3 regions of the Stenotrophomonas sp. 364 genome follow, and region 1 is predicted to be linked to each of the others. Evidence: predicted binding sites of a transcription regulator. Region 1 holds the regulator's gene; each other region holds the start of a gene.
The links. Region 1 encodes FliA, which starts transcription of late flagellar genes. Its sites were predicted from a motif close to TAAAGTTTNNCNNNCNNNGGCCGATAA; they were not measured.
Positions count from the first base shown of each region.

Region 2: the regulator FliA is predicted to act here: its motif matches at 6,072-6,098, upstream of GQ674_RS21775 (methyl-accepting chemotaxis protein).
Region 3: the regulator FliA is predicted to act here: its motif matches at 4,049-4,075, upstream of GQ674_RS17345 (methyl-accepting chemotaxis protein).

Region 1 is NZ_CP047135.1:1,797,542-1,808,056, reverse strand. Features, by position in the region: gene flhB (flagellar biosynthesis protein FlhB) at 1-888, shown strand, start outside; gene flhA (flagellar biosynthesis protein FlhA) at 912-2,993, shown strand; gene flhF (flagellar biosynthesis protein FlhF) at 3,148-4,890, shown strand; gene GQ674_RS08345 (MinD/ParA family protein) at 4,877-5,764, shown strand; gene GQ674_RS08340 (RNA polymerase sigma factor FliA) at 5,761-6,507, shown strand; gene cheY (chemotaxis response regulator CheY) at 6,524-6,916, shown strand; gene GQ674_RS08330 (protein phosphatase CheZ) at 6,916-7,530, shown strand; gene GQ674_RS08325 (chemotaxis protein CheA) at 7,535-9,343, shown strand; gene GQ674_RS08320 (flagellar motor protein) at 9,457-10,197, shown strand; partial or broken gene motD (flagellar motor protein MotD) at 10,199-10,515, shown strand, end outside.
Region 2 is NZ_CP047135.1:3,750,492-3,761,006, reverse strand. Features, by position in the region: gene GQ674_RS16895 (sensor domain-containing phosphodiesterase) at 1-1,540, opposite strand, end outside; gene GQ674_RS16890 (PLP-dependent aminotransferase family protein) at 1,650-3,032, opposite strand; gene GQ674_RS16885 (DMT family transporter) at 3,150-4,013, shown strand; gene GQ674_RS16880 (putative quinol monooxygenase) at 4,035-4,304, opposite strand; gene GQ674_RS16875 (SulP family inorganic anion transporter) at 4,573-6,051, shown strand; gene GQ674_RS21775 (methyl-accepting chemotaxis protein) at 6,244-8,853, shown strand; gene arcD (arginine-ornithine antiporter) at 9,020-10,444, shown strand.
Region 3 is NZ_CP047135.1:3,863,865-3,874,379, forward strand. Features, by position in the region: gene GQ674_RS17340 (excinuclease ABC subunit UvrA) at 1-1,385, opposite strand, end outside; gene GQ674_RS17345 (methyl-accepting chemotaxis protein) at 1,456-4,020, opposite strand; gene GQ674_RS17350 (arylamine N-acetyltransferase) at 4,259-5,080, shown strand; gene GQ674_RS17355 (TonB-dependent receptor) at 5,212-7,263, shown strand; gene GQ674_RS17360 (AraC family transcriptional regulator) at 7,332-8,162, shown strand; gene GQ674_RS17365 (alpha/beta hydrolase) at 8,173-9,282, shown strand; gene GQ674_RS17370 (M23 family metallopeptidase) at 9,296-9,898, opposite strand; gene GQ674_RS17375 (hypothetical protein) at 10,127-10,270, shown strand; gene GQ674_RS17380 (hypothetical protein) at 10,267-10,446, shown strand.

The DNA of each region.
Region 1 (10,515 bases):
CACTTCGGCGAGCTGTTGCTGCAGTTGCTGTGGGCAATGTGGCCGCTGGTGCTGATCTGCCTGCTGGCCAGCTTCCTGTCACCGGTGCTGATGGGCGGGCTGCGCTGGTCGAACAAGTCGCTGATGCCCGATTTCAAGCGGCTCAGCCCGATGGCCGGGATGAAGCGCCTGTACGGACCCGAAGCCATTGCCGAGTTCACCAAGTCATTGCTGCGCATCGCTTTTGTCGGCACCGCCGCCGGGCTGGTGGTCTGGCATGGCACCCGCTCGCTGCGCGACCTGCTCAACCAGCCACTGGAAGCAGCCATGGTGCATGGCCTGGGCTTCACCCTGAAGCTGATGCTGGCCACCGGCGGGGCGATGATGCTCCTGGCGGCCTTCGATGCGCCCTACCAGCGCTGGAACTGGATGCGCAAGCTGAAGATGACCCGCGAAGAGCTGCGCCGGGAAATGAAGGAAAGCGAAGGCAGCCCCGAAGTGAAGGGCCGCATCCGCCAGCTGCAGCAGCAGCTGTCCAACCGCCGGATGATGGAAGCGGTGCCCACCGCCGACGTGGTGGTGGTCAACCCCACCCACTACGCGGTGGCCCTGAAGTACGAGGGCGGCAAGATGGGCGCCCCCACCGTGGTGGCCCTGGGCGTGGATGAAACCGCCCTGCGCATCCGTGAAGTAGCCGACGGCAACAAGGTCGCCATCGTCTCCGCCCCGCCTTTGGCACGCGCCTTGTATCGGGAAGGTCAACTTGGAAAGGAAATTCCCGTGAGACTGTATTCGGCCGTTGCCCAGGTCCTGTCCTACGTTTACCAGCTGCGCACCTGGCGCGGCGGCCCGATGCCGGCCGCCCCGAGCATCAACGTGGATGAATTCGGCACGGGAGGCCGCGCATGAGCGCCCAGCCCGTCGGTGCCGGCATGAACGCCCGCAAGGTCCTGGACATGATCCGCAACGGGCTGGGCGCCCCGCTGATCGTGCTGGCGCTGCTGGCCATGGTGGTGGTGCCGCTGGCCCCGCCGGTGCTGGATGCGCTGTTCACCTTCAACATCGCCATCTCGCTGATGGTGCTGCTGGCGGTGGTGTACGTGAAGCGCCCGCTGGACTTCACCATCTTCCCGATCGTACTGCTGATCACCACCATGCTGCGGCTGGCGCTGAACGTGGCCTCCACCCGCGTGATCCTGCTGCACGGGCAGAACGGCCACGAGGCGGCGGGCAAGGTGATCGCCGCGTTCGGTGAGTTCGTGATCGGCGGCAACTACGCGGTCGGCATCGTGGTCTTCGCCATCTTGACCATCATCAACTTCGTGGTGATCACCAAGGGGGCCGGGCGCGTGTCCGAAGTGACCGCCCGCTTCATCCTGGACGCCATGCCCGGCAAGCAGATGGCCATCGATGCCGACCTCAACGCCGGTTTGCTGACGCGCGAGGAGGCCAAGGCCCGCCGCGAGGAAGTGCGTGAGGAAGCCGACTTCTACGGCGCGATGGACGGTGCCAGCAAGTTCATCCGCGGCGACGCCATCGCCGGCATCCTGATCCTGTTCATCAACCTGCTCGGCGGCCTGGCCGTCGGCGTGCTCCAACACGGCATGCCGTTCGGCGACGCCGCCGCCACCTACACCCTGCTGTCCATCGGTGACGGCCTGGTGGCGCAGCTGCCGGCACTGCTGGTGTCCTCGGCGGTGGCCATGCTGGTCACCCGCGCGTCGCGCTCGCAGGACATGGCGCAGGCCATGATGGGCCAGGTGTTCGGCCAGTACCGCGCGCTCACCATCGCCGCCGCCATCATGGGCGTGGTCGGGCTGGTGCCGGGCATGCCCAACGTCGCCTTCTTGACGCTGGCCGCGATCCTCGGCGTGGTGGCCTGGAAGGCCTGGAAGAAGAGCACCGCCGCCGCACGCGCCGCCGAAACGCCGGCCGCCAGCCGCGGCGAGACCCTCGGCCTGCCCGGTGCCACGCCCTCGCCCACCGCCGAACTGACCTGGGACGAACTGCGCCCGGTCGACCCGCTGGGCCTGGAAGTGGGCTACCGGCTGATCCCGCTGGTGGACAAAAACCAGGGCGGCGAGCTGATGGCCCGGATCAAGGGCGTGCGCCGCAAGCTCACCCACGACATCGGCTTCCTGATTCCCTCGGTGCACATCCGCGACAACCTGGAGCTGCCGGCCACCGCCTACCGCCTGCTGATCCACGGCGTGCCGGTGGCCACCGCCGAGATCCACCCCGACCGCGAGCTGGCGCTGGACCCGGGCAGCGCGCTCGGTGCGCTGGAGGGCATTGCCGGCAAGGACCCCGCGTTCGGCCTGGACGCCACCTGGATCCAGCCGCACCAGCGTGCCCACGCCGAAACCATGGGCTACACCGTGGTCGACCCGGCCACCGTGGTCGCCACCCACCTGTCGCACCTGATCCGCGAACACGCGCCGGAACTGCTCGGCCACGAGGAAGTGCAGCAGCTGCTGGCCAACCTGGCCAAGAGCGCGCCCAAGCTGGTCGAAGACCTCACTCCGAAGTCGCTGCCCTTGTCGGCGGTGGTGCGGGTGCTGCAGAACCTGCTGATCGAACGCATTCCGATCCGCCAGCTGCGCAAGATCGTCGAATCGCTGGTGGAGAACGCACCGCTCAGCCAGGACCCGGCCACGCTGACCGCCGCGGTGCGTAACGCACTGGGCCGTTTCATTGTGCAGGAGATCGCCGGCATGTCGGCCGAGCTGCCGGTGTTCACCCTCAACCCGCAATTGGAACGTGTCTTGCAGGAGTCCACACAGGGCAACGGCGCCGCGCTGGAACCCGGACTCGCTGAGCGACTGCACCAGAGCCTGGCCGAATGTGTCAGCAAGCAGGAAGCGAAGAACGAGCCGGCGGTCGTGCTGGTACCCGGCCCGGTGCGTGCCGCGCTGGCACGGCTGGTACGCCACAGCGTCCCCTCGCTGTCGGTGCTGGCCTACAGCGAGGTACCCGAGGACAAACGACTGAAGCTGGTCGGCACGATCAGCTGACGTCGGAACGCCGACGGACATGCGCCAGAAAACAGACACACCCCCATTTCGATATCAACGCAGCAGGACACAAAGGGAAACCCGGACCGTGCAGACCACCGACAACCAGCGCTTCCCTTCCACCACCCCGCCGCCCCAGTCCCGGTACCACAGCATGAAAATCAAACGCTTCGTCGCTCCCGATATGCGCTCGGCCATGAACCTGGTGCGCAAGGAACATGGTCCTGATGCGGTGATCCTGTCGAACCGGCGGATCGAGGAAGGCGTCGAGATCGTGGCCGCGGCGAACTACGACGAAGGTGCGGTGCAGCGTGCGCTGGAAGCAGCGCGCAAGGACGTGGCCCCCGCCCCGGCGCCGCGACCGCGCAATGCCGCCGATGCGGTGATCGCCGCGGTGACCCGTCGCAAGCCGACCGTGGTGGCGGCCGAACCGGTGGCCGCGACCACCTCCGCGGTGGCCGCGCTGGCGCGTGCCGCAGTGGGTGCCACCGGCCGTACCCTGGACACCGCCAACGAGATCGTGCCGCCGCCGGGCAGCAGCGGCTTCGCGGCCACCCTGGCCCGCGCCGCCACCGCCCCGGCGGCCGGCATGAGCGCGCTGCCGGAACAGATCTTCGCCCCGTTCAACGTCGAGCAGGCCGCCGCCGCGTCGCCGGCGCTGGCACAGGCCGAGCCGGTGGCCGCCGACGCTGCCGTCGCCACCGTCGCCCCGCCGATCAACCGCGCCCGCTTCATCATCGACCCGCCGCTGGACGACGAACCGCACTTCCAGATGCACGTGCCGGCCGCCGCCGTGGCGATGCCGCCGCTGCCGGTCAGCGTGACCGTGCCGCCGGCCCTGCCGGTTGCCGAGGCCGTCGCCCCCGTGATGCCGCAGCCGCTGGCCGCCGTCGCCGAGGTGCGCGCCGAAAACCCGGCACCGGTTGCCGTCACGGAACCGGCGCAGGCCCAGCCGCAGCCCGCCGCCGAACTGGTGGTGGTGCAGCGTGACGACGAAGAGATCCGCCAGCTGCGCCATGAAGTGGCCGGCATGCGCCACGTCATCGAGCGCGAAATGCACCGCTTCACCGACGAGCGCCTCCGCGGCTCGCCGGTCCGCGCCGCCGCGCTGGACCTGATGGACGAATATGGCTTCGACGCCGGCATCAGCCGCGACGTGGCCATGCAGATCCCGCTGGACACCGAAGCCCACCGTGGCCGCGGTCTGACGCTGGGCCTGCTGTCGCGCAAGTTGCCGATCGCCCCGGTCGACCCGCTGGAGTCCGGCGGCGTGATCGCCCTGGTCGGCCCGACCGGTGCCGGCAAAACCACCACGATCGCCAAGCTGGCCTCGCGCTTCGCCGAGAAGCATGCCGCCCGCGACGTGGCCCTGGTCACCACCGATACCGGCCGCATCGGCGCCCGCGAGCAGCTGTATGGCTTCGGCCGCCAGCTTGGCATCGCAGTGCACGAAGCCAACAGCGGCAGCGACCTGAACCAGCTCCTGGAGCGCCTGCAGGATTACAAGCTGGTGCTGATCGACACCGCCGGGCTGGGTCCGCGTGACCGTGCCCTGGCCGCCCAGCTGCAGTGGCTGCGCGCCGCCGAGCAGATCCGCACGCTACTGGTACTGCCGGCCAACACCAGCTTCGGCGACATGGACGAGGTGGTCCGCCGCTTCAGCGCCGCCAACCCGCAGGGCGTGGTGCTGAGCAAGCTGGACGAAACCGGCCGCTTCGGCACCGCCCTGTCGGTGGCCGTGGACCACCGCCTGCCGATCACCTGGGTCACCGATGGCCAGGACGTTCCCGAAGACCTGCACCGGGCCAGTGCCGCCAATCTTGTACTTCGCCTTGAAGATTTGCGCCGCGCGGCCGATATGCCCTGCAACCCGGAGTTGAACCATGCCGTCGCGTGAGTACGCCAAGCTGACCAAGACCTTCCCGTTGTCTGCCACCCGCAGCCAGCCGCTGGGCCCTGTGCGCACCATCGCCGTCACCGGCGGCAAGGGCGGCGTGGGCAAGACCAACGTGTCGGCCAACCTGGCCGTGGCGCTCGCCGACATGGGCAAGCGCACGCTGCTGCTGGATGCGGACCTCGGGCTGGCCAACATCGATGTGATCCTGGGCCTGCAGCCCAAGCTGACCCTGGCCGACCTGGTCGCCGGGCGCTGCACCCTGGATGAAGTGATCATGGAAGGCCCCGGTGGCGTGCTGGTGGTACCGGCCGCATCCGGTCGCCGCCACATGGCCGAACTGCAGCCGGCAGAGCACGTGGGCCTGGTCAACGTGTTCTCCGAACTGGAGCGTGAGCTGGACTTCATGGTGGTGGACACCGCCGCCGGCATCACCGACGGGGTGCTGACCTTCTGCCAGGCCGCCCAGGACACCGTGGTGGTGGTCTGCGACGAACCGGCCTCGATCACCGACGCCTACGCGCTGATCAAGGTGCTCTCGCGCGAACGCGGGGTGGACCGTATCCAGGTGGTGGCCAACATGGTGCGCGACCCCAACGAAGGCCGCGTGCTGTATGAAAAGCTGACCCGGGTCTGCGAGAAGTTCCTGGCCGATGTGTCGCTGAACTACCTCGGCTGCGTGCCGCAGGACGACTGGCTGCGCCTGTCGGTGCAGCGCCAGCAGCCGGTGGTCAAGGCCTACCCGTCCAGCCCGGCCGCCCAGGCGATCACCGAGATCGCCCGCCGCACCGCCCGCTGGCAGGCTCCGACCGAGCCGCGTGGCGGGGTCGAATTCTTCCTGGAACGCATCCTCAAGCAACGCGGGGTGACCGCATGAAAGGCGCCGCACAATACAAAGAGGTGCAACGCACCGCCGCCAACGAGTGCATTGCCCAGCATTCGGACCTGGTGCGCCGCATCGCCCACCACCTGGCCGCGCGCCTGCCGGCCAGCGTGGAAGTGGATGACCTGATCCAGGCCGGCATGATGGGCCTGATCGAGGCCTCGCGCAGCTACGACGCCGACCAGGGCGCCTCGTTCGAGACCTACGCCTCGATCCGCATCCGCGGTTCGATGATCGACGAGATCCGCCGGGGCGACTGGGTGCCGCGTTCGGTGCACCGCCGTGCCCGCGACGCCGCGTCCACCATCCGCCGCCTGGAACAGAGCACCGGCCGTGCCGCCAGCGCCACCGAAGTGGCCGCCGCCATGGACATGCCGCTGCCGGACTACCTGCGCCTGATGGAAGACGCCGCACGCGGCCAGGTGTTGAGCCTGGAATCGCGGATCGAGGACCAGGGCGAGCTGGACACCGTCGCCCAGGGCGGCCCGACCCCGCAGCAGGTGCTGGAGCGCGGCGAGTTCGGCCGTGAACTGGGCAATGCGATCGGCCTGCTGCCCGAGCGCGAGCAGCTGGTGCTGTCGCTGTACTACGAGCAGGAACTGAATCTGAAAGAGATCGGCGCCGTACTGGGCGTCAGCGAGTCACGCGTGTGCCAGATCCACGGCCAGGCCGTGCTGCGCCTGCGGGGCCGATTGAAGATCTTCGAGGCGGCCGACGCCGGCCTCGCGAACACTTGATACCGAGGAAAGTGCTTTGAACAAGAACATGCGTATCTTGATCGTCGACGATTTCTCGACCATGCGTCGTATCGTCAAGAATTTGCTGGGCGATCTGGGCTTCACCAATACGGCCGAAGCCGAGGACGGGCATGCCGCGCTGTCGCTGCTGCAGAGCCAGCCGTTCGATTTCGTGGTCACCGACTGGAACATGCCGGTGATGACCGGCATCGACCTGCTCAAGGCGATCCGCGCCGACGCCAAGCTGAAGACCCTGCCGGTACTGATGGTCACCGCCGAAGCCAAGCGCGAACAGATCATCGAAGCGGCCCAGTGCGGCGTCAACGGCTACATCATCAAGCCGTTCACCGCGCAGACCCTGGAAGAAAAGCTCGGCAAGATCTTCGAACGCCTGGCAGCGAGCGCCTGATGGAAACCCTTCGCGACAAATCCGCGCTGGTGCAGCGCCTGCAGGACGCCCTGGCTGCGCTGGAAAGCGGCGATGAAGCCGGCTGGCGCCGGGAAATCGACGCGCTGGCTGCCCTGCGCACCCAGCCGATGATGGCCGGCCTGAACCGGCTCGCCCGCGAACTGGGCCAGGCCCTGGGCGAACTGCCCAGCCTGCCCAGCGAAGCCGGCGAGCTGGACGATGCCTGCGCGCGCCTGGACCACGTGGTGACGATGACCGAACAGGCCACCCACCGCACCCTGGACCTGGCCGAGGAATGCCGGGCCCTGACCGAACAGCTGCGGGCCAATGGCCTCACCGCCGACCAGGACCAGCAGCTGGACCGGATCCGCCACAACCTCACCGAGATCGCCCTTACCCAAAGCTACCAGGACCTCACCGGGCAGATCATCCGCCGCGTGGTGGGGATCGTGCGTCGCGTGCACGAAGGGTTTGGCGCACTCGGCCTGCCGCCGCAGGACGACACCGCGCAGAAGCGGGACAACGGCCTGGCCGGCCCGGCCGTGAGTGGCCTGGACCGTCACCAGGTATCCCAGGTGGATGCTGACGACCTGCTTTCGGATTTGGGGCTGTAACACCATGAGCGCTGTTCCAGACGATATTGCCGCCGATTTCATCCTCGAGGCCCAGGAAATCCTGGACCGCCTCGGCGAACAGCTGGTGTCGCTGGAGCAGTCGCCCCAGGACAGCGACCAGCTCAATGCGGTGTTCCGCGGCTTCCACACGCTCAAGGGCGGTGCCGGCTTCCTCGGCATCCAGGCCATGGTCGAGCTGTGCCATGCCGCCGAGGAAACCCTGGGCATGGCCCGCTCCGGCAAGGCCACGCTGCAGGCCCACCACTTCGATGCGGCCCAGCAGTCGCTGGACTACCTGCAGTCGATGCTGGATTCGGTGTCGGCCGGCGAAGAGCCCGGGTATGCGCCGCCGGAGCTGATCGCACAGTTCGACGTCAACGGCCCGGCCACTCCGGTGGCGGCAGTTGCCGCCCCGGTCAGCGGCGAGCTGATCACCGACGATGAGTTCGAAGCCCTGCTCGACACCCTGCACGGCGGCGCCGCACCCACCGCCGTGGCGGGAGCCGGCAAGGCCGATGATGGCCTGATCGGCGAAGACGAGTTCGAGGCGCTGCTCGACCAGCTGCATGGCGGTGCCGTGCCCGGCGCCAAGCCGGTGGCCGCGCCCGCACCGCCGCCCCGTGCAGCGGCAGCACCGGCCGCCAAGCCGGCCGCCAACAAGCCGGTGGCCGAAGCCGAGCACACCGTGCGCGTGGACACCAAGCGCCTGGACGCCATCGTCAACCTGATCGGCGAACTGGTGCTGTCACGCAACCGGCTCAAGACCCTGCGTGCGCGCCTGCACGACGAAGAACTCGACCGCGCGGTCTCCACGCTGGACATCGCCACCGCACGCCTGCAGTCGGCGGTGATGCGCACCCGCATGCAGCCGGTGGGCAAGGTGTTCTCGCGCTTCCCCAAGGTCGCCCGCGACGTGGCGCGCAACCTGAAGAAGGAAGTGGAACTGGAGCTGATCGGCGCCGAGACCGAGCTCGACCGTAACCTGGTCGAAGCCCTGGCCGACCCGTTGGTGCACCTGGTGCGCAACGCCATCGACCACGGCGTGGAAACCCCCGATCTGCGTGAAGCGCAGGGCAAGCCGCGCAGCGGCCACGTGCGGCTGTCGGCGCAACAGGAAGGCGACTACGTCAGCATCGAAGTCCAGGACGACGGCGCCGGCATCGATCCCGAACGGCTGCGCCAGAAGGCACGTGAGAAGGGACTGATCGATCCGGAAGCGGCCGCCCGCCTGACCAGCGAGGAATGCCTGCACCTGGTGTTCCTGCCGGGCTTCTCGACCAAACAGGAAGTCACCGACATTTCCGGCCGTGGCGTAGGCATGGATGTGGTGCAGTCGCGCATCCGCGAGCTCAGCGGCCAGATCCAGATCCAGTCCGAGCTGGGCCGTGGCAGTCGCTTCATGATCCGCGTCCCGCTCACCCTGGCCATCCTGCCGACGTTGCTGGTGCAGGCCGGCGACGACGTCTACGCCCTGCCGCTGGCCCGCGTGATGGAGGTGCTGCATGCACCGAACACCTCGCTGGGCTGGTTCGATGGCCGCGCCGTGCTCGACCGCAAGTCGCACACGCTGCCGCTGGTGGACCTGCGCCATTGGCTCGCCGTCGCACCGGCTGCCTCCTCGCTGCTCACCATCGTGGTTTTGCAGGCCGGCGAAGCCCGCTTCGGGCTGGTGGTGGACCAGGTGCGGGGCCGCGAGGAAGTGGTGATCAAACCGCTGCCCAAGGCACTGCGCGGCCTGCGCGGTTACGCCGGCGCCACCCTGATCGGCGACGGCCGCATGTCGCTGATCCTCGACGTGGACGGCCTCCGCTGACGCCGGTAGAGCCGACCGTTGGTCGGCTGCTTTACCCCGAAAAACTGTGACCGCCGCCCCACCGGATTCCTTCGGCATCTCAAGTCCCATTCACATACGCCGATAACGGACCCATGGACAGACTCAGCCTCATCGGACTTTTCCTCGCCCTGGCCTCACTGGTCGGCGGCAGCATCCTCAAGGGGGCCGGCCTGGCGTCACTGTGGTCGCCGGCCGCCTTCGTGATCGTGATCGTCGGCACCATCGCCTCCATCCTGCTGCACACCTCGCCGGCGGTGTTCAAGCATGCCTTCAAGATTGTGCGCTGGGTCATCCTGCCGCCCAGCAGCGACCGCCACGAACTGATCAAGCAGATCGTCGAATGGAGCAACATCGCCCGTCGCCAGGGCCTGCTCGGCCTGGAAACCCAGGTGGATGCGCAGAACGACCCGTTCCTGCGCAAGGGCCTGCAGCTGCTGGTGGACGGCGTGGAGCCGGAAACCATCCGCCACATGATGGAAATCGAACTGAGCAGCCAGGAGCACCAGGACCTGGCCGCGTCCAAGGTGTTCGAGGGAATGGGCATCTACGCCCCCACGCTGGGCATCATCGGCGCGGTGCTGGGCCTGATCGCGGTGATGAAGAACCTGGCCGACCCGAGCAAGCTCGGCCACGGCATCGCCGCGGCGTTCACCGCCACCATCTACGGCATCGCCTCGGCCAACCTGCTGTTCCTGCCGGTGTCGGCCAAGCTGAAGAGCGTGATCCACCACAACAGCCGCGACCGCGAAATGATCATCGAAGGCCTGATCTCGATCGCGCAGGGCGAAAACCCGCGCAACATCGAAACCAACCTCTCCGGGTTCCTGCACTGACATGGCCCGTCGCAAGCATCACGAAGAGCACGCCAACCATGAGGCCTGGGCCATTCCCTATGCCGACCTCATGACGCTCCTGCTCGCCTTCTTCGTGGTGATGTACGCCATCTCCTCGCTCAACGAAGGCAAGTACCGGGTCATGGCCGATGCGCTGACCACCGCCTTCGGGGGCGCGCCGCGCACCATCAACCCGGTGCAGGTGGGCAACCAGCAGGTGCAGGGCGGCGGCTGGGACAGCCCGTCGGTGATCAAGGCCGGCAACCGCGTCGGCCCGGCCGCGCCAGCGCCGTCCAACGACCCCACCCTGCTGCCGGC
Region 2 (10,515 bases), 2.0 Mb from region 1:
GGCTGCGATCGATCTTGATCAGCGATACCGGCAGCTCGCTGAGGTAACTGAAGTTGCTGTAGCCGCTGCCGAAGTCATCGATGGCGATGCGGATGCCGGCGGCGGCCATCGCGCGAAGTTGGGGCAGGGCAGACGGATGGCCCTGCAGCCATTCGCCTTCGGTGATTTCCACTTCCAGCAACGACGCAGGCACGCCGTGGGCGGCCATCTGCGAGGACAGCATGTCCCACAGGCCGGCATCGTCGAAGTCGCGCGCCGACAGGTTCAGCGACAGGCAGAAGCCGGGCAGCGTGTGTTGCCAGCGCGCCAGCTGGGCCAAGGCATGGTCCACCACCCAGCGGCTCATCGCCGGCATCAGCGCGGTGCGCTCCAGCACGGGAATGAACTCGCCCGGCCCGACCGGCCCCAGCATCGGGTGCACCCAGCGCAGCAGCGCTTCGGCAGCCACCGGCAGGCCGTCGCACAGCGCGAAGCGGGGTTGATAGACCAGGTTGAACTGATGCTGCGCCAGGCCGCGCGCCGCGTCGGAAGCCAGCCGATAGCGGCGGCGCAGGCGCGTATCGCGGTCTTCCGAATACCAGCAGCGGCCCGCATCGGTCTGGATGGCGTGGTTCATCGCCACCAGGCATTTGCGGATCACATCCCCGGTGTCCACCGGCGTGGCCTGGAAATCGCAGACGCCGGCATGGAACTGCGGCGACATCGGGATGCTGCCGGCCAGCAACGGCCGCCGCAGGCGCTCACGCAGGCGGTCGAGCAGCGCGTCCACCTGCGCATGGTCCTGGTCGCTGAGCACGAACGCGAAGCGGCTCACGCCCACGTGGTAGGCCGCCGCCTGGTCCTGCAATACGTGCTGCACGCGCAGGGCGGCCTGCCGCAGCAGGGTTTCCACCGGCTTCATGCCCAACGCCTGGCCGGCATCGTTGGCGCTGTGCACGTCGAACACATCCAGCATCACCGCGGTGAAGCGTCCGCTGTCGCCGCGCCGCGTCAGCAGGTCCAGATCGGCCTGGAACTGCTGGCGGTTGGGCAGCCCGGTGACCTGCTCGCGGCGGCCCATCGACACCTTCAGTTCCATCTGCGCCATCACCACCCGCGCCAGGGTCTGCAGCTGCTGGGTTTCCAGGGGCGACAGCACTCGCGGCACACGGTCCATCAGGCACAGCGTACCCAGCGCCAGCCCGGCCTTGGTCACCAACGGTGCGCCGGCATAGAAGCGCAGCTGCTCTGGCCCGGTGACCAATGGGTTGTTGGCAAAGCGCGGATCTTCGCGCAGGTCGGCCACCTGCATCACCTGGTCGGACTGGATCGCCCAGGCGCACACCGAGGCATGCCGGTCGGTGCGATCCAGTGCCAGCCCGACGCGCGAGATGAAGCGCTGGCTGTCGGCATCGAGGATGGAGATCAGCGCGATCGGAACGCCGAAGGTGAAGGCCGCAAGCTCGGTGATCGGGTCCAGTGATTTCCCCAGCGCAGGGTCCATCACGTTCAGGGCTTCGATCAACGCCACCCGGTCACTATCGTCGCTTCTGTCCCACATGTACTGCGCCTGTCGTCCCCTGCCTTGTGGCTACTATCCCGCGCGGGGTGCGCAACGCCCGTGAAGTGCAGGGCAGTGTGGGGCACACGCATGAAGCATTCACGATGGATCACCCCTGCATGGCCCGCGCCAGCACCTCGAACACGCGCGTGTCCTGTGCCTGCGCGGCATTGAAGCGCAGGAAGCCGGGCGCACCCAGCGACGGGCTGAACGCATTGCCGGGCGCCAGCACCACGCCGTCGGCCAGGCTCCGCTGCGCGATGGCTGCAGCGTCCAGGCCATCGGGCAAACGGCACCACAGCAACATGCCCGCCTGCGGCACGATCCAGGGCTGGATGCCGAGCGTGGCAAGGCGATCCAGGGTGAGGTCGCGTGCGGCGGCCAGGCGCGTGCGCACGGTCTCCACGTGGCGGCGGTAGCCGCTGTCGGTGAGTGCGGTGAGCAGGATGTCGGCGGCCAGGCGACCGCCGCCGAAACTGGTGGCGATCTTCAGGTCGGCAAGGGCGTCGATCCACTCCGGTCGCGCGGCGATGAAACCGCATCGCACCGCAGCAGACAGCGTCTTGGAAAAGCTGCCGATCTGGATCACCCGCGACAACCCGTCGAAGGCGGCCAGCCGCGGCGCGGGGCTGTGTTCGAAATCCGCAAACAGGTCGTCTTCGACGATCACCAGGTCGCTGCCTTCGGCCAGCGTCAGCAGGCGGTGTGCGGTCACCGGCGAGAGCACCGCCCCGGTCGGGTTGTGCAGGCCCGAATTGGTGATGTACAGCCGCGGCGAATGCGCCTGCAGCGCCGCACCGAACGCCTCCACGTCGGGCCCGTTGGGCGTGTACGGAATGCCCACCACCTGCACCCGGTGTGCCTTGAGCAGAGCCAGGAAATTGAAATAGCAGGGGTCATCGACCAGCACGGTGTCGCCGGGCTGCAACAGGAAACGGCAGATCAGGTCGACGGCATGCGAGCCCGACTCGGCCAGCAGGATCTGCTCCGGTGCTGCGTCCACCCCCTGGCCGGCCAGCCGCCGTGCCAGCAGCTGGCGCAGCGGCGGCAGGCCCAGCGGGCTGGCGTAGTCGGCCAGGGACGTGGCCGATGCGCGGGCCGCGCTGCGCAGGCCGCGGCGGATGCCCTCGACGTACATCCAGTCTTCGGGCAACCAACCGCAGCCCGGCTTTAGCACGCGCGCATCGTGCTCCAGCGATTGCCGGGCCAGCCAGAGCGGGTCGACCTGGCGGTCGCGGGGCGGGTCGATGCCGCTCAGCGCCAGCGGTGCCACCGGTCCGTTGACGTGGAATCCCGCGCCGGGGCGTGAACTGATGACGCCTTCGGCCACCAGCCGTGCGTACGCTTCCACCACCGTGGACACAGACACCTGCAGGGCCTTGGCCTGGGCGCGCACCGACGGCAGGCGCATGCCCGGCACGTAGCTGCGGGCGTTGATGCGGGCGCGCACGCTGGTCATCACGGCGGCGATGCGGGTAGGGCGAAGCTCCATGCCACGGGGTCCGTACTGGGGATGGGGGCATAACAGTTTGGTGAAAGTGTACTGGACTGTGTCTGGGGCCGGCAGGCGCCGCGTGGTCCACTGGTGGCCACTCGCAGGAACACCAGAATGGACACCACCACCCGGGGCTGGATCAACGGATTCATCGGCGTACTGATCTTCGCCGGCTCGCTGCCCGCCACGCGCGTGGCGGTCGCCGACATTGATCCGACCTTGCTGACCGCCGCGCGCGCCAGCATCGCCGCCCTGATCGCCGCGGCGATGCTGCTGGTGCTGCGCCAACCGCGCCCGGCACGTACCGCGGTGGCGTCATTGCTGGTGGTGGCGCTGGGCGTGGTGGTGGGGTTCCCGCTGCTCACCGCGTTGGCCCTGCAACATGTGTCCTCGGCGCACTCGATCGTGTTCCTGGGCCTGCTGCCGCTGAGCACGGCGGTGTTCGGCGTGCTGCGCGGCGGCGAACGGCTGCGCCCGGCGTTCTGGGGGTTTTCGCTGCTGGGCAGCACCTCGGTTGCCGGCTACGCGCTGCTCGGCGGCGGTGCTGCGTCGTTGCAGGGCGACCTGCTGATGCTGGCGGCGGTGGTGGTGTGCGGGCTGGGCTATGCCGAAGGGGCGCGGCTGTCGCGCACGCTGGGTGGGTGGCAGGTGATCAGCTGGGCGCTCCTGCTGGCGATGCCCCTGATGGTGCCGCTGATGTGGCTGCGCTGGCCGCCCACGTTGGCCACCATCGGCGCGCCGGCCTGGTGGAGCCTGGCCTACGTGTCGGTGTTCAGCATGCTGGTCGGCTTCATGTTCTGGTATCGCGGGCTGGCCCAGGGAGGCATCGCCGCAGTGGGCCAGCTGCAGTTGCTGCAGCCGTTCTTCGGGCTGGGCCTGGCGGCGCTGCTGCTGCACGAACAGGTGAGCTGGACGATGCTGGCGGTCACCGTGTGTGCGGTCAGCTGCGTGGCCGGGGCCCGGCGGTTTGCCCGCTGAGCTGCGGCCGGGCGTAGGGCTCTAAAGCCCCATGCCACCCACAGGCTCGGTCTCGAAGCGTTCGCCGAACCCGGTGATGTGCGGCCGGGCCCTGGCGATCGCAGCCTGTACCGCAGGCAGTGCCAGCGACGCGCGATGGTGGTCCTGGCTGTCCCACACCTCGGTGATCCAGAGCGCATCGGCATCGGTGGGATCGCGGGCCACCACGTAGCTGCGGCAACCGGGCATGGCATCGGTGCCTTCCTGCAGGATCGCGATGACCGCGTCGCGCTGCCCGGGTGCGATCAACATCCTGCCAATCAAGCCGTACATGCCTGCCACCTGCCACGAGGAATCAGCCGGCATCGTGCGCGCGGCGCGCGCAGCTGGTCAACCGGCGTTTGAGCCGGGCCCGGCGCTGCGCTATCCTGCGCGCCGCCTTTGCCCGCTCCGCTGGATTGTGATGACCCCACCCTGATGCCGCGTTCACCACGCGCCCGTGCCATTGCCGGGTTCCAGGGAGTGTCCTGTCTTCATCACACAGCGCGCCGTGCGCATCGCCGGTGCGCGGAGTCTGCCCATGTCTGTTTCCTACCCGCTGCGCCAGCAATGGCTCGGCAATATCCGCGGTGACCTGCTGTCCGGGACCGTGGTCGCGCTGGCCCTGATCCCCGAGGCGATCGCGTTTTCGATCATCGCCGGGGTCGACCCCAAGGTGGGGCTGTATGCCTCGTTCTGCATCGCGGTGGTCACCGCCATCGCCGGCGGTCGCCCGGGCATGATTTCGGCGGCCACCGGTGCGATGGCGCTGGTGATGGTGGACCTGGTCAAGGACCATGGCCTGCAGTATCTGCTGGCGGCCACCATTCTGGCCGGGCTGCTGCAGGTGCTGGCGGGGGCGTTGAAACTGGGCGTGCTGATGCGCTTCGTGTCGCGCTCGGTGATCACCGGGTTCGTCAACGCGCTGGCGATCCTGATCTTCCTGGCGCAGATGCCGGAACTGATCGGGCGCTCCTGGCACGTGTGGGCCGTCTGCGCGGCCGGGCTGGCCATCATCTACCTGTTGCCGCGGGTAACGCGCGCGGTGCCTTCGCCGCTGGTGGCGATCGTGGTGCTCACCGCGCTGTCGATCGGCCTGCACTGGGACGTGCGCACCGTGGGCGACATGGGCGCGCTACCGGACAGCCTGCCGGTGTTCCTGTTCCCCGATGTGCCGCTCACCTGGGACACGCTGCGCCTGCTGCTGCCGGTGTCGGCCACGCTGGCGGTGGTGGGCCTGCTGGAGTCGATGATGACCGCGCAGATCGTGGAGGACATGACCGACACGCCCAGCCAGCGCAACCGCGAGTGCGCCGGGCAGGGCTTGGCCAACATTACCGCCGGGTTGTTCGGCGGCATGGGCGGCTGCGCGATGATCGGCCAGTCGGTGATCAACGTGTCGTCCGGCGGGCGCGGGCGGCTGTCGTGCCTGGTGGCGGGCGTACTGCTGTTGCTGCTGGTGGTGTACGGCGCCGAGTGGGTGCGGCAGATTCCGATGGCGGCGCTGGTGGCGGTGATGGTGATGGTCAGCATCGGCACGTTCCATTGGCGCTCGTTCCAGGAGCTGCGCCAGCATCCGAAAAGCTCTTCGATGGTGATGATCGCCACCGTGGTGGTGACCGTGGCTACCCACGACCTGGCCAAGGGCGTTCTGACCGGGGTGCTTTTGTCGGCGCTGTTCTTCGCCCGCAAGGTGGGGCGCATGCTGCAGGTGGGCGATACGGTACTGGCCGACGGCACCCGCGTGTACACGGTCAGCGGCCAGGTGTTCTTCGCCTCGGCCGGCCAGTTCGCCGCCAGCATCGACCTGCAGCAGGTGCCGGGGCGGGTGGTGATCGACCTGACCAATGCGCACTTCTGGGACCTCAGTGCGGTGGCGGCGCTGGAGCGGGTGGTCGACAAGCTGCGCGCCCATGGCGCCGAGGTGGAGGTGCGCGGGCTCAACGCGGCCAGCCAGACCCTGGTCGAGCGCGTGGGGCGTTCGACCGGCCAAGCGGCCGCGCGCCCCGGCGAACACTGAACGGGGTCAGGAAACGGTCCTCAACATCGGCGCGCCAGCGCCGTTATCCAGCTCAATGCCCCGATGTCTGCGATCGGGGCAAGGGCTGGCCGTGAGTTGCACCGCGCCACCCGGACCGCAATGGACTGCGCGAAGCCGTAGTGGCGCCCCCGGGCGACCGCTGATCCGACCCTTTTTCCGGAACCGCCCCCCATGCCTGCGTCCCGCCCGATTTCCTCCCAGCGCCCCGGCAGCATCGCCAACCGGCTGATGCTGGGAACCGCGCTGATCGCCATGCTCTGCTTCGGCGTGACCGCCGCCATCAGCTACCGCGAAGCCAGCCAGGCGCTGATCGATTCGTCGCGGCAGACCATGCAGAGCGAGGCCAATGCTGAATCGCGCCGGGTAGGTGCCGACCTGGCCAATGCGTTCTCCATCAGCCAGGCGCTGGCCGACAGCCTGGTGGTGCAGCACGCTGCCGGCGGCTTGACCCGGGCCACCGCCTCGCACGTGGTCGAACAGCAGCTGCGCTCGCACCCGGAGTGGGTGGGGCTGGGAACGCTGTGGGAGCCGCAGGCCTTCGACGGCAAGGACAGCGAGTTCGTCGATGCCGAAGCACACGACGCGACGGGCCGTTTCATGAGCTACTGGTCCTGGCAGGACGGCACGCCCAAGCAGGACCCGCTGAAGGGCTACGACGTGCCGGGCGACGGCGACTGGTACCTGCGTCCGCGCGCGCTGAAGCGCCAGACCGTGGCCGAACCGTATCGCTATGAAATTGCCGGCAAGCCCGTGCTGATGACGACCCTGTCCACCCCGGTGCTGGACAAGGGCACGTTCCTCGGCGCGGTCACCGTCGACTTCGGCCTGGCCGCATTGCAGGAGCGCCTGGCTGCGCTGCGCCCGATGGGCGAAGGCCACGTCGAACTGATTTCCCCGGGCGGCATCGTGCTGGCTGCGCAGGATGCCAAGGAGATCGGCAAGCGCCGCGACGATGCCGCCACCCGCCGGATCCTTGCCGCGGTGGGCGCCGACAAGCCCTACGAAGATTTCAGCGTGGATGCCGCCGGCAACGTGAAGGCGTATGTGCCGCTGCGCATCGGCACCAGCCAGGAGCGCTTCGCCCTGGGCGTGGTGGTGCCGCACGACCTGATCACCGCGCAGGCGCGTGCGCTGCTGTGGATCATCCTGGCCGTGGGCCTGGGCGCGGCGCTGGTGCTCAGCGCCAGCGTCTACGTGCTGCTGCGTCGCCAGGCGATCCGCCCGTTGGCCGAAGCGGTGCGGTTGTCGGCCGATGTCGCCGAAGGCCGCCTGGATACCGCGCTGCCGCCGCCGCGCAACGACGAAGTGGGACGCCTGCTCGAATCGATGCAGCGCATGCGCAGCCAGGTGCGCGCGGTGATGGCCGCACAGGGCGAAATGGCGCAGCGGCATGAAGCCGGTGAGCTCAGCTACCGCATGGACGTGCAGTCCTTCCCGGGCGAATACGGGCAGATGGTGGGCGACACCAACCAGCTGGTCGGCGCCAACATCGCCGTCACCCGCCGCCTGGTGGAAGTGATGCAGCGTTACGCGGTGGGCGACCTGTCCCAGGACATGGACCGCCTGCCGGGCGAGCAGGCGCGCTTCACCGAGGCGATGGATACCACCAAGGCCAACCTGCGCGCGATCAACACCCAGATCCGCGACCTGGCCGGTGCTGCGGCGCTGGGCGATTTCAGCCAGCGGGGCGACGTGGTGCGCTTCGACCACGACTTCCGCGGCATGGTCGAAAACCTCAACACCATGATGCAGGTCAGCGACGACAACCTGCAGCAGATCTCCGCGCTGCTGCGGGCGATCGCCGCCGGTGACCTCACCGCGCGCATGCACGGGCAGTTCCATGGCGTGTTCGCGCAGATGCGCGACGACGCCGACACCACCGTGACCCAGTTGACCGACATCGTCGGCCGCATCCAGCAGGCCACGGCCAGCATCAACCTGGCGGCCGGCGAGATCGCCTCGGGCAACAGCGACCTGTCGCGCCGCACCGAGCAGCAGGCGGCCAGCCTGGAAGAAACCGCGGCCTCGATGGAAGAGCTGACCTCCACCGTGCGCCAGAACGCCGATCACGCCGTGCAGGCCAACACGCTGGCGGCCAACGCGGCCGAGGTGGCGTCGCAGGGCGGGCAGGTGGTGGGCCAGGTGGTGACCACCATGGCCGGTATTGAGGCCTCGTCCAAGCGCATCGCCGAGATCATTTCGGTGATCGACGGCATCGCCTTCCAGACCAACATCCTGGCCTTGAACGCCGCCGTTGAAGCCGCCCGTGCCGGTGAGCAGGGCCGCGGGTTCGCGGTGGTGGCCTCTGAAGTGCGCGCGCTGGCGCAGCGTTCCGCCGGTGCGGCCAAGGAGATCAAGACCCTGATCGACGACTCGGTCAGCCAGGTCACCCAGGGCTCGGCACTGGTGCGCACCGCCGGTGACACCATGCAGGAAATCGTCAGCGGCGTGCGCCGCGTCAACGACATCATGGCCGAGATCTCGGCGGCGTCGAAGGAGCAGTCGGCTGGCATCGAGCAGGTGAACCAGACCATCACCCAGATGGACGAAACCACCCAGCAGAACGCCGCGCTGGTGGAAGAAGCCACCGCCGCCGCCCGTGCGATGGAAGAGCAGGCCCAGCACCTGGGCACCGCCGTGGCGATCTTCCGCATCGATACCGGCGCCTCCCCGGCCCCTGCGTCGCGCCCGCACGCTGCGCCGTCGGCCAGGCGGGCCGCCGCCGCACGCGGCGCACAGCGTGAGCCGGCGCTGGCCGGCGACGACTGGCAGACGTTCTGATCCCGGCGCGCGCGGCGGGGTCCGCCGCGCGCTCGGCTAGACTGTGCAGGTGAACACGGCAGGTACCCACGCACCTGCCCCGCACAGGACGGCGCATGAAACGCACTGCACGCACTCCGCCGTGTACCGGCGGCACGGTTCCCGCGCCCCTGTTGTCGGTGCGCGCATGACCGCGCCTTCCAACCGGCTTGGCCTGGCCGCACTCACCGCCTTGGTGGTGGGGTCGATGGTGGGCGCGGGCATCTTCTCGCTGCCGCAGAACATCGCGCGCAGTGCCGGTCCCGGCGCGGCGCTGCTGGGCTGGGCGATCAGCGGCCTGGGCATGCTGATGCTGGCGTTCGTGTTCCAGAACCTGGCCAACCGCAAGCCGCAGCTGGATGCGGGCATCTACGCCTATGCCAAGGCGGGCTTCGGCGACTACATCGGCTTCTCGTCGGCATGGGGCTACTGGATCTGTTCGCTGCTGGGCAACGTCAGCTTCTTCGTACTGATCTTCAGCGGGCTGGGCTACTTCGTGCCGGCCTTCGGCGAGGGCAATACCTGGCAGGCCATCGCCTGCGCGTCGGTCCTGTTGTGGGCCATGCACGCGACGGTCCTGCGCGGGATCGGTCAGGCGGCGCTGATCAACGCGGTGGTCACCGTGGCCAAGGTGGTCCCGATCGTGGTGTTCGTGGTGATTGCCGCCATCGGCTTCCGGCTGGAGGTCTTCACTGCGGACTTCTGGGGCACGCTGTCGCTGGGCGGCCTTGGCGGGCAGCTGCGCGGGATGATGCTGATCACCGTGTGGGTGTTCATCGGCATCGAGGGCGCCAGCATCTATTCGCGCCGGGCGGCACGCCGCGCCGATGTCGGCCGCGCCACGGTGATCGGCTTCCTGGGCGTGCTGGCGCTGCTGATGCTGGTCAACCTGCTGTCGATGGGCGTGCTGGGCCAGCAGCAGCTGGCCCACCTGCACAATCCGTCGATGGCGTTCGTGCTGGAGGCCATCGTCGGCCCATGGGGCGCGCGTCTGATCATCGTCGGGATGGTCGTGTCGGTGCTGGGTGCATTGCTGGCCTGGGTGCTGCTGTGCGCCGAAGTGCTGCATGCCGCGGCCGGCGACGGCACCATGCCCGCCTTCCTGGCCCGGCAGAACGCCAACGATGTGCCGGCCAACGCGCTGTGGCTGACCAACGGGCTGATCCAGCTGTTCCTGGTGATCACCCTGTTCAGCGCCAGCACCTACACCAGCCTGGTGCTGCTGGGCGCATCGATGGCGCTGGTGCCGTACCTGTTCTCGGCCGCCTACGGGGTGCTGGTGGCCTGGCGCGGTGAAGGGTATGCAGACCGTTCGGCGCCGCGCCGACGCGATCTGGTGATTGCGGTGCTGGCCACCGTGTACGCACTGTGGCTGGTGTATGCCGGCGGGGTCACGCAGGTGCTGCTGTCGGCACTGCTGTATGCACCGGGCATGCTGATGTTCGCGCTGGCCAAGCAGCAGCGCGGGCAGCCGGTGTTCACTCCGATGGAGCGGGTGATCGCAGTGTGCGTGCTGGCGGTGGCGCTGGCGGCGGTGTGGGGGCTGTGGCACGGCCACCTGACGTTGGGCTGAGGCGCACGCAGCGCATGCCCTGCGAATGGCAGCACACCCCAAAAAAAAGCCCGGTCACGTGACCGGGCTTT
Region 3 (10,515 bases), 2.1 Mb from region 1:
GCCTTGAGCTGGTCGAGCGCGCCATACAACGCTTCGCCGTCGGCCGGGTGCAGGCCGGCGGTGGGTTCGTCGAGCACGTACACCACGCCGAACAGGCTGGAGCGGATCTGGGTGGCCAGCCGCAGCCGCTGCAGTTCGCCCGGTGACAGCGTGGGCGTGGCGCGGTCCATCGACAGGTAGCCCAGGCCCAGCGCCTCCAGCGTGCCGATGCGCTCGACCAGGTCATGCGCGATGCGCTGGGCGGCGATACGTTTTTCCTCGGACAGGTCCGGCGTGCGCCGCACGTCGCTGCCGCCCGCATGGGACGGCCCGCCTGCGGCGACGCGCGCCTGCTGCGCCTTGCGCCCGGCCGCGCGGCTACGGGTGGTGGCGGCGGCCGGGGCCTCGAAATGGCCTTCGGCGGCAGGGCGCAGGACGGCGGCCATGGCACTGAGCGACAGTTGCGACAGCGCACCGATATCCAGCCCGGCAAACGTCACCGACAGCGCTTCGCGCTTGAGTCGCTTGCCGTCGCACACCGGACACGCCGTGCCCACCATGTAGCGGGCCACGCGCTTTTTCATCATCGCGCTCTGCGTGGTGGCAAACGTATGCAGCACATACCGCCGCGCGCCGCTGAAGGTGCCCATGTAGCTGGGCTCTTCCTTGCGGCGCAGCGCAGCGCGGGTTTCGGCGGGGGTGAAGCCGGCATACACCGGCACCGCCGGCTGTTCCTCGGTGAACAGGATCCAGTCACGCTGCTTCCTGGGCAGGTCGCGCCAGGGAATGTCCACGTCGTAGCCCAGCGTGACCAGGATGTCGCGCTGGTTCTGCCCGTGCCAGGCCGGCGGCCACGCCGCGATGGCGCGTTCACGGATGCTCAGCGACGGGTCGGGCACCATCGACTGCTCGGTCACTTCATACACATGGCCCAGGCCATGGCAGTTCGGGCAGGCGCCCTGCGGGGTATTCGGCGAAAAGTCCTCCGCATACAGCATGGGCTGTTTGGCCGGGTAGGTGCCGGCGCGCGAATACAGCATGCGCAGCAGGCTGGACAGCGTGGTGACGCTGCCGACGCTGGAGCGTACGCTGGCCGTGCCGCGCTGCTGCTGCAGCGCCACCGCCGGCGGCAGGCCCTCGATGGCATCCACGTCGGGCACGCCCACCTGGTCGATCAACCGCCGTGCATACGGCGACAGCGACTCCAGGTAGCGCCGCTGTGCCTCCGCATACAGCGTGCCGAAGGCCAGCGACGACTTGCCCGACCCCGAGATGCCCGAGAACACCACCAGCGCATCGCGCGGGATGTCCACGTCGACGTCCTTGAGGTTGTGTTCGCGGGCACCGCGCACGCGCACGAAGGCGTTGCGGGTGGACGGTGACGGGGGCGTGCGACGGGTGCTCATCGGTGCAGGATAAAGAGCACCCGTCGAAGCGGCCAGTGAAGGAACGTGAGCAGGGCGTGTGGGGCCGCCGCTACACCGCGACGCGCATGGCCGCACGCGGCGTCACCGGCACCTCCAGCACGAACGCGGCCACCGCGTCGGACAACAGTGCGGCCTGGCGTTCCATCGCCTGCGCCGAGGCCGACGCTTCCTCCACCAGCGCCGCGTTCTGCTGGGTGCTGCCATCCATCTGCAGCAGCGTATGGCCCACCTGTTCGATGCCGGCGCTCTGCTGCTGCGACGCCGCCGAGATGCTGGCCATGATCGCGCTGACCTGCTGCACGCTGCCGACAATCTGGTCCATCGTCGCACCGGCCTGGTCCACCTGCCGGCTGCCGGCGGCCACGGTGTCCACCGAGGCCTCGATCAGGCCCTTGATCTGCCGTGCGGCGTCGGCACTGCGCTGGGCCAGCAGGCGCACTTCGCTGGCCACCACGGCAAAGCTGCGGCCCTGCTCGCCGGCCCGCGCCGCCTCCACCGCCGCGTTCAAGGCCAGGATGTTGGTCTGGAAGGCAATGCCGTCGATGACCCCGGTGATGTCGCCGATGCGCCGCGACGCGTCGGCGATGTCGCGCATGCTGGCCACCACCTGCGCCACCGAGGCGCCGCCCTGCTGGGCAACGCCGGTGGCCTGCAGCGCCAGCTGGTTGGCCTGCTGGGCGGCGTCGGCGTTCTGGCGCACGGTAGCGGTGAGTTCTTCCATCGACGAGGCGGTTTCTTCCAGGTGCGCGGCCTGCCGCTCGGTGCGCCCGGCCAGCTCCTGGTGGCCTGCCACGATCTCGCCCGCCGCGCCATCAATGGCAGTCGAGGCCTGCTGGATGCGGGCCACGATGTCGGTGAGCTGCTGCACGGTGGCGTTGGCATCGTCGCGCAGGTGCGCGAACACGCCTTGGAACTCGCCCTGCATGCGCACCCGCAGATCGCCCTGGGCCAACGCGGACAACACCGCCTGCAGACCGGACAGATTGCCCTGGAAGGTATCCAGCAGCCGGTTGATGCTGACCGCCAGCGTGTGCACGAAGCCGTGCTTGCCGGTGGTGTCGATGCGGCCGTGCAACTGGCCGTGCGCAGCGGCATCCACCAGCGCCGCCACCTCGGTTTCCACCGTCGTTTCCAGCGCGCGGCTGCGCCATTCCACCGCGGCGCCCAGCAGGTGGCCGTCGTCGATGATCGGCGTGGCCACCAGCTGGTAGCGCGTGCCCGCGTGCTCGATCTCATGGCTGCCCGGTTCGCGGCCTTGCAGCGCTGCCACGATGCGCGCGAACACCGGGTGCAACGCCTGCGCCGGTTGGCCACGCCACTGCGCTTCGGATGCCGCCAGTTCGGCCAACAGCGCATGGTTGAGCAGGCTGATGCGGCCATCGGGGTCGATCACCATCACCCCGGCCTGGGTGCTGTCCAGCGCCTGCCGCGCGCGGGCGTTGTCGCGCGCGGCGGCACGTTCGGCCTCGATGCGCCCACGCAGGCGCTGTTGCATGTGCACCAGCCGCTGCGCCAGCTGCCCGATCTCATCATGCGGGTTGTGCACCACCAGCACGCTGTCCAGGCGATCCTCGGCGATGTCTTCGGCAAACCGCAGGGTGTCGGCGATGGGCTGGCGCACCGCCCGCAGCACCAGCAGCAGGCTGGCGATCAGCACCGCCGCCACCAGCGCCAGCGTGAACCCGAACAGCACGGTCATCGCGCGTGCCTGCGCCTGTTGGCGGGCGCGCGCGGCGTCCAGCGCGGCCGCCTGTGCCTGGTGCAGCGCCTGTAGTGCCGGGGCAATCTGCGCGGCGGTATCGGCCAACGACTGCGCTTCCACGTCCAGCCCCACCCGGGCGGCGGTGTACGCCAGCAATGCGCCCTGGTAAGCATCCATGCCGGCGCGCAAAGTGTCCTGCGTTGCTGCCGGCAGGCCCGAGGCCGACAACGCAAGGTCGAACGGCAACTTCGCTTCGCTGGCACGATCGGTGTGCTGTGCATCACCGGTGAGCAGCAGCAGAGCTTCCTGGCGGCGCATGGCCTGCCATTGCACGGCCAACGGCAAGCGATCGGCCCCGGCAAGCAGGCTGTCCAGCGCAGCCGCGCTGGCGTCCAACTGTGCGCGCAGCCCGGCGTCGCCGCGGCCCATTTCATCGGCGCGCGCGTTCAACGCGGCAATCCCGTCGGCGAATTCCTGTGCACGGGCCGCCAGCGCGCGTAGCGCGGCCGCCGTGCCCGGCTCGTGCCGGGTACGCTGCAGCGCCTGCAGGGTTGTCTGCAACTGGGCCTGGCCCTGCTGCAGGGCGGCACGGTCGGTGTCCTCGAAGGTGATGGCGTAGCGGGTCTGCAGGCGACGCGCATCGGCCACCTGGGTGGCCAGCGTGGCGGCCAGGGCCGCGTCCTGCTGGTGGGCCGCGTAGCGGGCGGTGGCGCGTTCACTGCTGTAGCGGGTCCACGCGTACACCAACGCCACCACCAGCAGGCCGCTGCCGCAGACCAGCAGCGCGGCCTTGAGTTTGCGTGCGACACTCAGGCGGCGCGCCGACGCGGCGGCACGGGTGAACCAAGGCAGGACAACGCGCTCACCCAGGCGGGCGAACGAAGACAACGGGCGGCGGGGGACGGCCGACATCACATGCTCCAGGCGGAATGACGCATCGGTATCGGCCGGAGACGCGTGGTCTTTAGCGTATTTTTTCGCGGTGGCCGCGACCCGGTGCCCTCCCTGCCCCTTGTAGCGGGCGGAAGCGACGGCACGATGACGGTGACGGGCATTCCGCGGGCGCGATTCAGCATTCGATCGCCCGTGCTTGACCTCAACCACGGTTGAGCCACCACAGTGGCCCCACCTTCCCGCACGGCACCTGCCCATGGACCCGGAAACCTGTCGCGACTACCTGGCCCGCCTCGGCCTGGCGGCGCCACCGCCCCCTACCCTGGCCACGCTTGCACTGCTGCAGGAACGTCACAACGCTACGTTCCCGTTCGAGACGCTCACCACGCTGCTGCGCGATGCGGTGGCCATCGACCTGCCCAGCGTGGCGCACAAGCTGCTGCGCGAAGGACGCGGGGGGTATTGCTACGAGCTCAACGGACTGTTCCTGGCGCTGCTGCAGCACCTCGGCTTCGACGCCCGCGCCCTTGCCGCGCGCGTGGTCATGGGACGCACCGATGACGCCCCCACCGCGCGCACCCACATGCTGGTGCTGGTGCGGATCGACGCGGTGGACTACATCGCCGACGTCGGCTTTGGCGGCAACACCCCCACTGGCCCGCTGCGGCTGGCCCACCGGTTCGCCCAGGCCACGCCGCACGAGCACTACCGGCTGGACCCGCAGCACGACCAGTTCCTGCTGCAGGTGGACATCGCCGGCGAATGGCGGCCGCTCTACCACTTCGACCTGCAGGTGCAGGCGCTCATCGACCATGAGGTGGGCAACTGGTACGTGTGCACGCACCCGCATTCGTCCTTTCCCGGACAGCTGCGGGTTGCCCTGGCCGCGCCGGACGGACGCCGCACGCTCGGTGCCGGCGCCTACACCGTGCACCGCCGCGGGCAGCCCAGCGAGCGCCGCCTGCTCAACGACGCCGACGATGTGCTGACCGTGCTGCGCGATGCGTTCGGCATCACGGTGCCCGCGCACCCGCGCCTGCATGAGGCGATCACGGCGTGGCTGCGCGGGGCGGCGTGAGCCTGCACACGCAAACCGGCACGGGGTGACGTCGCCTTGCAGGCCCGTTGGGACGGCGGCAGACTCGCCCAGCTGCACGTAATGACATGTTATATCATTCCTTTATCGAGACTGCCTGACGTCCCTTCCCCATGAAAACCCACGCTCTGGCCTCCGCCCTGCTGGCCACGCTGTGCGCACCCGACGCGGCGGCCAGCCCGCCCTCTCCCTCGGCCGTCACGCTCGGCAGCGTGGACGCCCGCAAGGGCACCCCCGGCCCGTTGGCGTCGCGCCAGGTGCTCACCTCGGTGGATGTGCTGGCTGCCGACCGGATCGCGGACAAGAATGTCGGCAACAGCTGGGAACTGCTGGGGCAGATGCCGGGCATCCAGCTCACCGAAACCCGGCAGGGTGCCGAGTCCGGCAAGGCCAGCTTCCGTGCGATCAACGGCGAGGGCTACATCAACGGCATCAAGATCCTGATCGACGGCATTCCCAGCAACGTCAACAGCGGCAACCAGCGCTTCGTGGACATGATCTTCCCGCTGGACATCGACTACATCGAAGTAGTGCGCGGCACCAACGACCCGCGCTACGGCCTGCACAACATCGGCGGCAACATCAACTTCGGCACCCGCCAGGGGGGCACCTACACCGATGCCCGGCTCAGCTACGGCAGTTTCGAGAGCCGCGAGTTGCAGCTCGCCATCGGCCGCGAAGCCAACGGTGTGGCGCAGAACTACTTCATCGGCACCCAGGCCTCGGACGGCTATCGCGACCACGACCGGTCGCGCAAGTATTCGCTGGGCGGCAAATGGTTCATCGGCAGCGACGAGGATGTGCTCAAGGCCGGTCTGGTCGCGCGCGTGTACCACCACGTTGCCGACGAACCCGGCTTTCTCACCGCCACCGAACTGGCCAGCGCACGGCGCGCGTCGCCGCGCAAGAATGCCAACGATGGCGATGTGCGCGACATGCGCACCCTGGGCGCTCACGTGGACCTGCGCCTCACCGACACCCTGCAGCTCAGCAACCGGCTGTACCACAACCGGTACGAAGACGACCGTCAGGTGACCTTCACCGATTACCGGCCCGGCAACGCGCCGCGCCAGCGACGGCAGTGGGACGAACGGCAGACCGGGCTGTTGAGCACCCTCACCTGGCGCGCCAGCGAGCGGCTCACCGTGGCCGGCGGCATCAACGCCGAGCAGCAGGACAACGCATACCGACGGCTGCGTTACGCCTACGGCATCCCGACCGACTTCGACGCGGTACCGGCGCGCATCCAGAACGATGACCGCTATTCCCTGGACAACGTCGGCGGCAACCTGCAGGCCGTTATCCAGCCAACACCGGCGCTGAAGATCATTCCGGCGTGGCGGGTGGATCGGTTCTCCGGCGACACCCACCTGCCCGGCGGCATCCGCGCACCGTTGCAGCGCTCCGGCTGGATAGACCAACCCAAGCTCAGCGTGGCGTACGCGTTCACCCCCTCGCTCAACGTGTATGCCAACTGGGGCCGCACCTTCCAGGTGTTGACCGGGTCCACCGCCCCGGCTTACCTCACTCCCGGGCAGGCCGCCTTCCGCCCGTCGATCAACACCGGCAAGGAACTGGGCATCAACTTCAACCCGGCCGACGGCATCCAGGCAAGGATCGCCGCCTGGCAGCAGGATGCCACCGATGAAGTGGCCAACATGCCCGCCACCGGCACCACCGTTGGCCTGGGCCAGACCCGGCGACGCGGGGCGGACCTGCAGGTCAACGCCCGCGTGAGTGCGCACTGGACGCTCTGGGCATCGCACGCCATCCAGCAGGCCACGGTGATCAGCGCGTTCACTGCCGACGGCCGCTCACTGGCCGGCAACGAGGTGCTGGCCACGCCACGCCACATCACCAACATCGGGGCCGACTACCGCCCCGATGCACGCTGGCGCTTGGGCATTCAGGGCCGCCGGCAGGGCGACTATTACGTGGATGAGAGCAACCAGCACGGACGTTATGGCGGCTTTTCGGTGCTGGACGCCAGCGCCGGCTACGCGCTGTCGGACCGGCTCAGCGTGGATCTGCAGGTGAAAAATCTCACCGGTCGCACCTACGCCTACGCGTGGTACGACAATTTCTTCTGGGGCGGCGATAACCAGCCGATGTTCTCGCCGGCGCCCGGGCGCAGTCTGTTCGTGTCGTTGAACCTCACGCTGTAGCAAGAACGGCCAAGCGGCCGTGGCGGTGCTGGGCTACGCTGCGTGCCTGTCCCGATCCGGAAAGCGGCATGAGCGCGGCACGCAGGGCCCTGTGGTACATCGAAAGCCACCACGCCGCGCCGATCGCACTGGCCGACGTGGCACGCGTGGTGGGGGTGTCGCCGTTCCACCTGTCGCGCCTGTTCCAGGCCAGCACCGGCACGTCGCTGGTGCGCTACCTGCGCGGGCGCCGTCTGAGCGAGGCGGCGCGGCAACTGGCCGCCGGCGCGTCCGACATCCTGCAGGTTGCGCTGGAGGCAGGCTATGCCTCGCACCCCACCTTCACCCGTGCGTTCTCCGAGCAGTTCGGCCGCCCGCCGGAACAGGTGCGCGCGCAGGGACTGGGCAGCGTCGCGCTGGTGGAGGCGATCAAGCTGCACGACGATGCCCTGCCCTGCGCGCACCCCCCGCGCATCGTCAGCGCCGACACCCTGCTGGTGGCAGGCATCGGTGCGCGCCACCACGGCGATTCAGTGGCCTCCATTCCTTCGCAATGGCAACGGCTGGCACAGCAGTGCCCCACCGCACCGGAGGTGAGCTACGGCGTGTGCTGCAACAGCGACGAGGACGGCAGCTTCGACTACATCGCCGGCATCGGCGTGGCCGGCTTCGCGGCGCTGCCGGACGGCTGGCAGACCGTGCGCATTCCCGCCCACCGCTACGTGGTGGCGTGGCACGCCGGCCACATCTCGGCGATCCGCTCCACCTGGTACTGGTTGTTGAACCATTACCTGCCTGCGTCCGGGCTGAGCCTGGCCGATGCGCCGGAACTGGAACGCTACGACGCACGGTTTGACGCCCACAGCGGCCACGGCGGCGTGGAAATCTGGCTGCCGCTGACCGACACCAACCCTACCTGAGAGAACGCCGATGCGAGTGCCTGCCCGTTGCCTGACCCTGCTGCTCTGCCTGGCCAGTGCCGTCTCGCTGGCGGCGCCCGCGCCGAGCGTTGTCGGCGAGCGCCATGGCCAGACCCGCAGCGCCAGCGCCGCGGTGCGTGATGCCGCCCAGCACGATGGTCTGCGCTACACCGTGTGGTACCCGGCTGCGCCGGATGCCCGCGAGCGCCCCATCACCATCGGGCCTCCCGACGCGCCGTTGTTCACCGTGGGCAGCGCCGCCGTCGACGCCCCGATCGCGCCGGGCGCCCTGCCCACCCTGCTGCTGTCGCACGGCAATGGAGGCAGCGCGCGGATGATGGGATGGTTCGGCATTGCCATGGCGCGGGCCGGCTACCTGGTGATCGCGGTGGACCACCCCGGCAACAACGGCGTGGAGCCGATGACGCTTGCGGGCAGCATCCTGATCTGGGAACGGGCCGAGGACCTCAAAGCCGCGCTGGCCGCGGTGCAGGCCGACCCGCAGCTCGGCGCGCACGTGGATGCCACGCGCCTGGGAGTGGCCGGTTTCTCCGCCGGCGGCTTCACCGCGCTGGCCGCCGCCGGTGCCCGCGTGGACATGGCCCACCTGTTGGCGTTCTGCCGCGCCACTCCGGATGACGGGGTGTGCCAGCCGCAGCTGGAAATGCCTGCGTCCACCCTGCAGGCCCGCATCGACGCGGCAGCGACGCCCGCGCTGGCGCCCCACATGGCGCACGCAGGCGATGACCATGGCGTGCCGGGTGTGCGTGCCGCCTTCCTGATGGCACCGGCCATCGTGCAGGCGTTTACGCCGGCACAGCTGCGCGCACTGCCGCAGCCTGTGTCGATCCTGCTTGGCGACGCCGATGCGGTAGCCCCGCCATCGACCAATGGCGAGGTGCTGGCAGCGCTCGCACCGCAGGCGACGCTGCGCACGTTGCCCGGTGTAGGCCACTACGAATTCCTGGCCACCTGCACGCCGCTCGGCCGCCAGCGCCTGGCTGCGCTGTGCCCACCGGAGGCGCAGCAGGCCGCAGCCCACGCAGCGGCGATCGCGCAGGCGCTGCAGGTGTTTGGCGACACGTTGGCAGCGGGAACCGGCGTGCCCGCGACCCGCTAGCGCACGCCCAGCGTCATCGCCGCGCTGCCGGGGTTGTGCGCGGGGCGGGCGTCCACGCACGCAGCAAGGGCAGCGGGTCGTAAGCCCCGTCGGCCCCATAGATGCCCCAATGCAGGTGCGGCGGCGTGCCCTTGGCATTGCCGCTGTCGCCCACGTAGCCCAGCACCGTGCCGGCCGCCACCACCTCGCCGCGCACCAGGCCGTCGCGCCAGCCTTCCAGGTGGGCGTAGTAATAGCGCTCGCGGGCCGGGCCCAGTACCCACACCTGCCGACCGCCCAGCCCGCCCTCGCGGATATCGGCCACGATCCCATCGCCCACGCTGCGTACCGGCGTGCCGCGCCTGGCGAAGATGTCGATGCCCGCATGGGTGCGGTCACGGCCACGGGGCGCGCCGAACGTATCGGCAATGCGTCGGGCCGTCACCCCGTCCACGGGCACCGGCAGTGCGGTGGGCGGCGGCATCCGCGCCAGTGTCCACATCGCCCGCGGCACCTGCGCCCAGTGGCTGTTCCACAGGGCACCCACCGCGACCACGCAGGTGGCCAACAGCAGCAGGCGGACCAGCCAGCGGCGCAGCCGACGTGCCGGTGAGGGCATAGCGGCAGAAGAAGACATCGGTGTATCCGGGCGCATCGTTGCTCCAGTGGGGCGCAGGCAACGAGGGTACAAAGCGCGTGTGGGCTGGGCATGAAGTGCGCGGCTGTTGGGGCCGGCGTCACGGCATTGCCGCTTCGGATGGACAGCGGCTTCACGTGACATCTGCTGAACTGCAGCTGTCGCCTGGGAAGATCATTCCGCCTTCCCTCCGTCGGACGCCCGGCAGGCTGCTATCGAAGGCACACCATGAATACCGCATTCAAGATATTTCTGTTGGTCGGCGCCCTGCTGTACGGGCTGCCCGGGCTGGTGTGGTGGGTGAACCACCGCCGCGCCATCCGTGCCCGGCAGGGCGGTGCCGCGATCGGATCGAGCGGGCCGACCACGTGAGCCTGACAGCTGAGCAACGCCGCATCCTGGATGACATCAACGCCACCCGCCCGGTGTCGGACGCCGAGGCGAACTGGGCAGTTGCCGCGGGCTACGCCGCGCAGGCCGAGGACGGCGATATCGACCTGACCCAGGAAGGCCGCCGTCATGTCGATTCCAGCCAGTTGCAGGGCTGAGGCCCGTCGCCGGCGCGTTGCTAAGATGACGGCTGCATCCACCCGCGTCACTCCCCCGTGCCCGTGCCC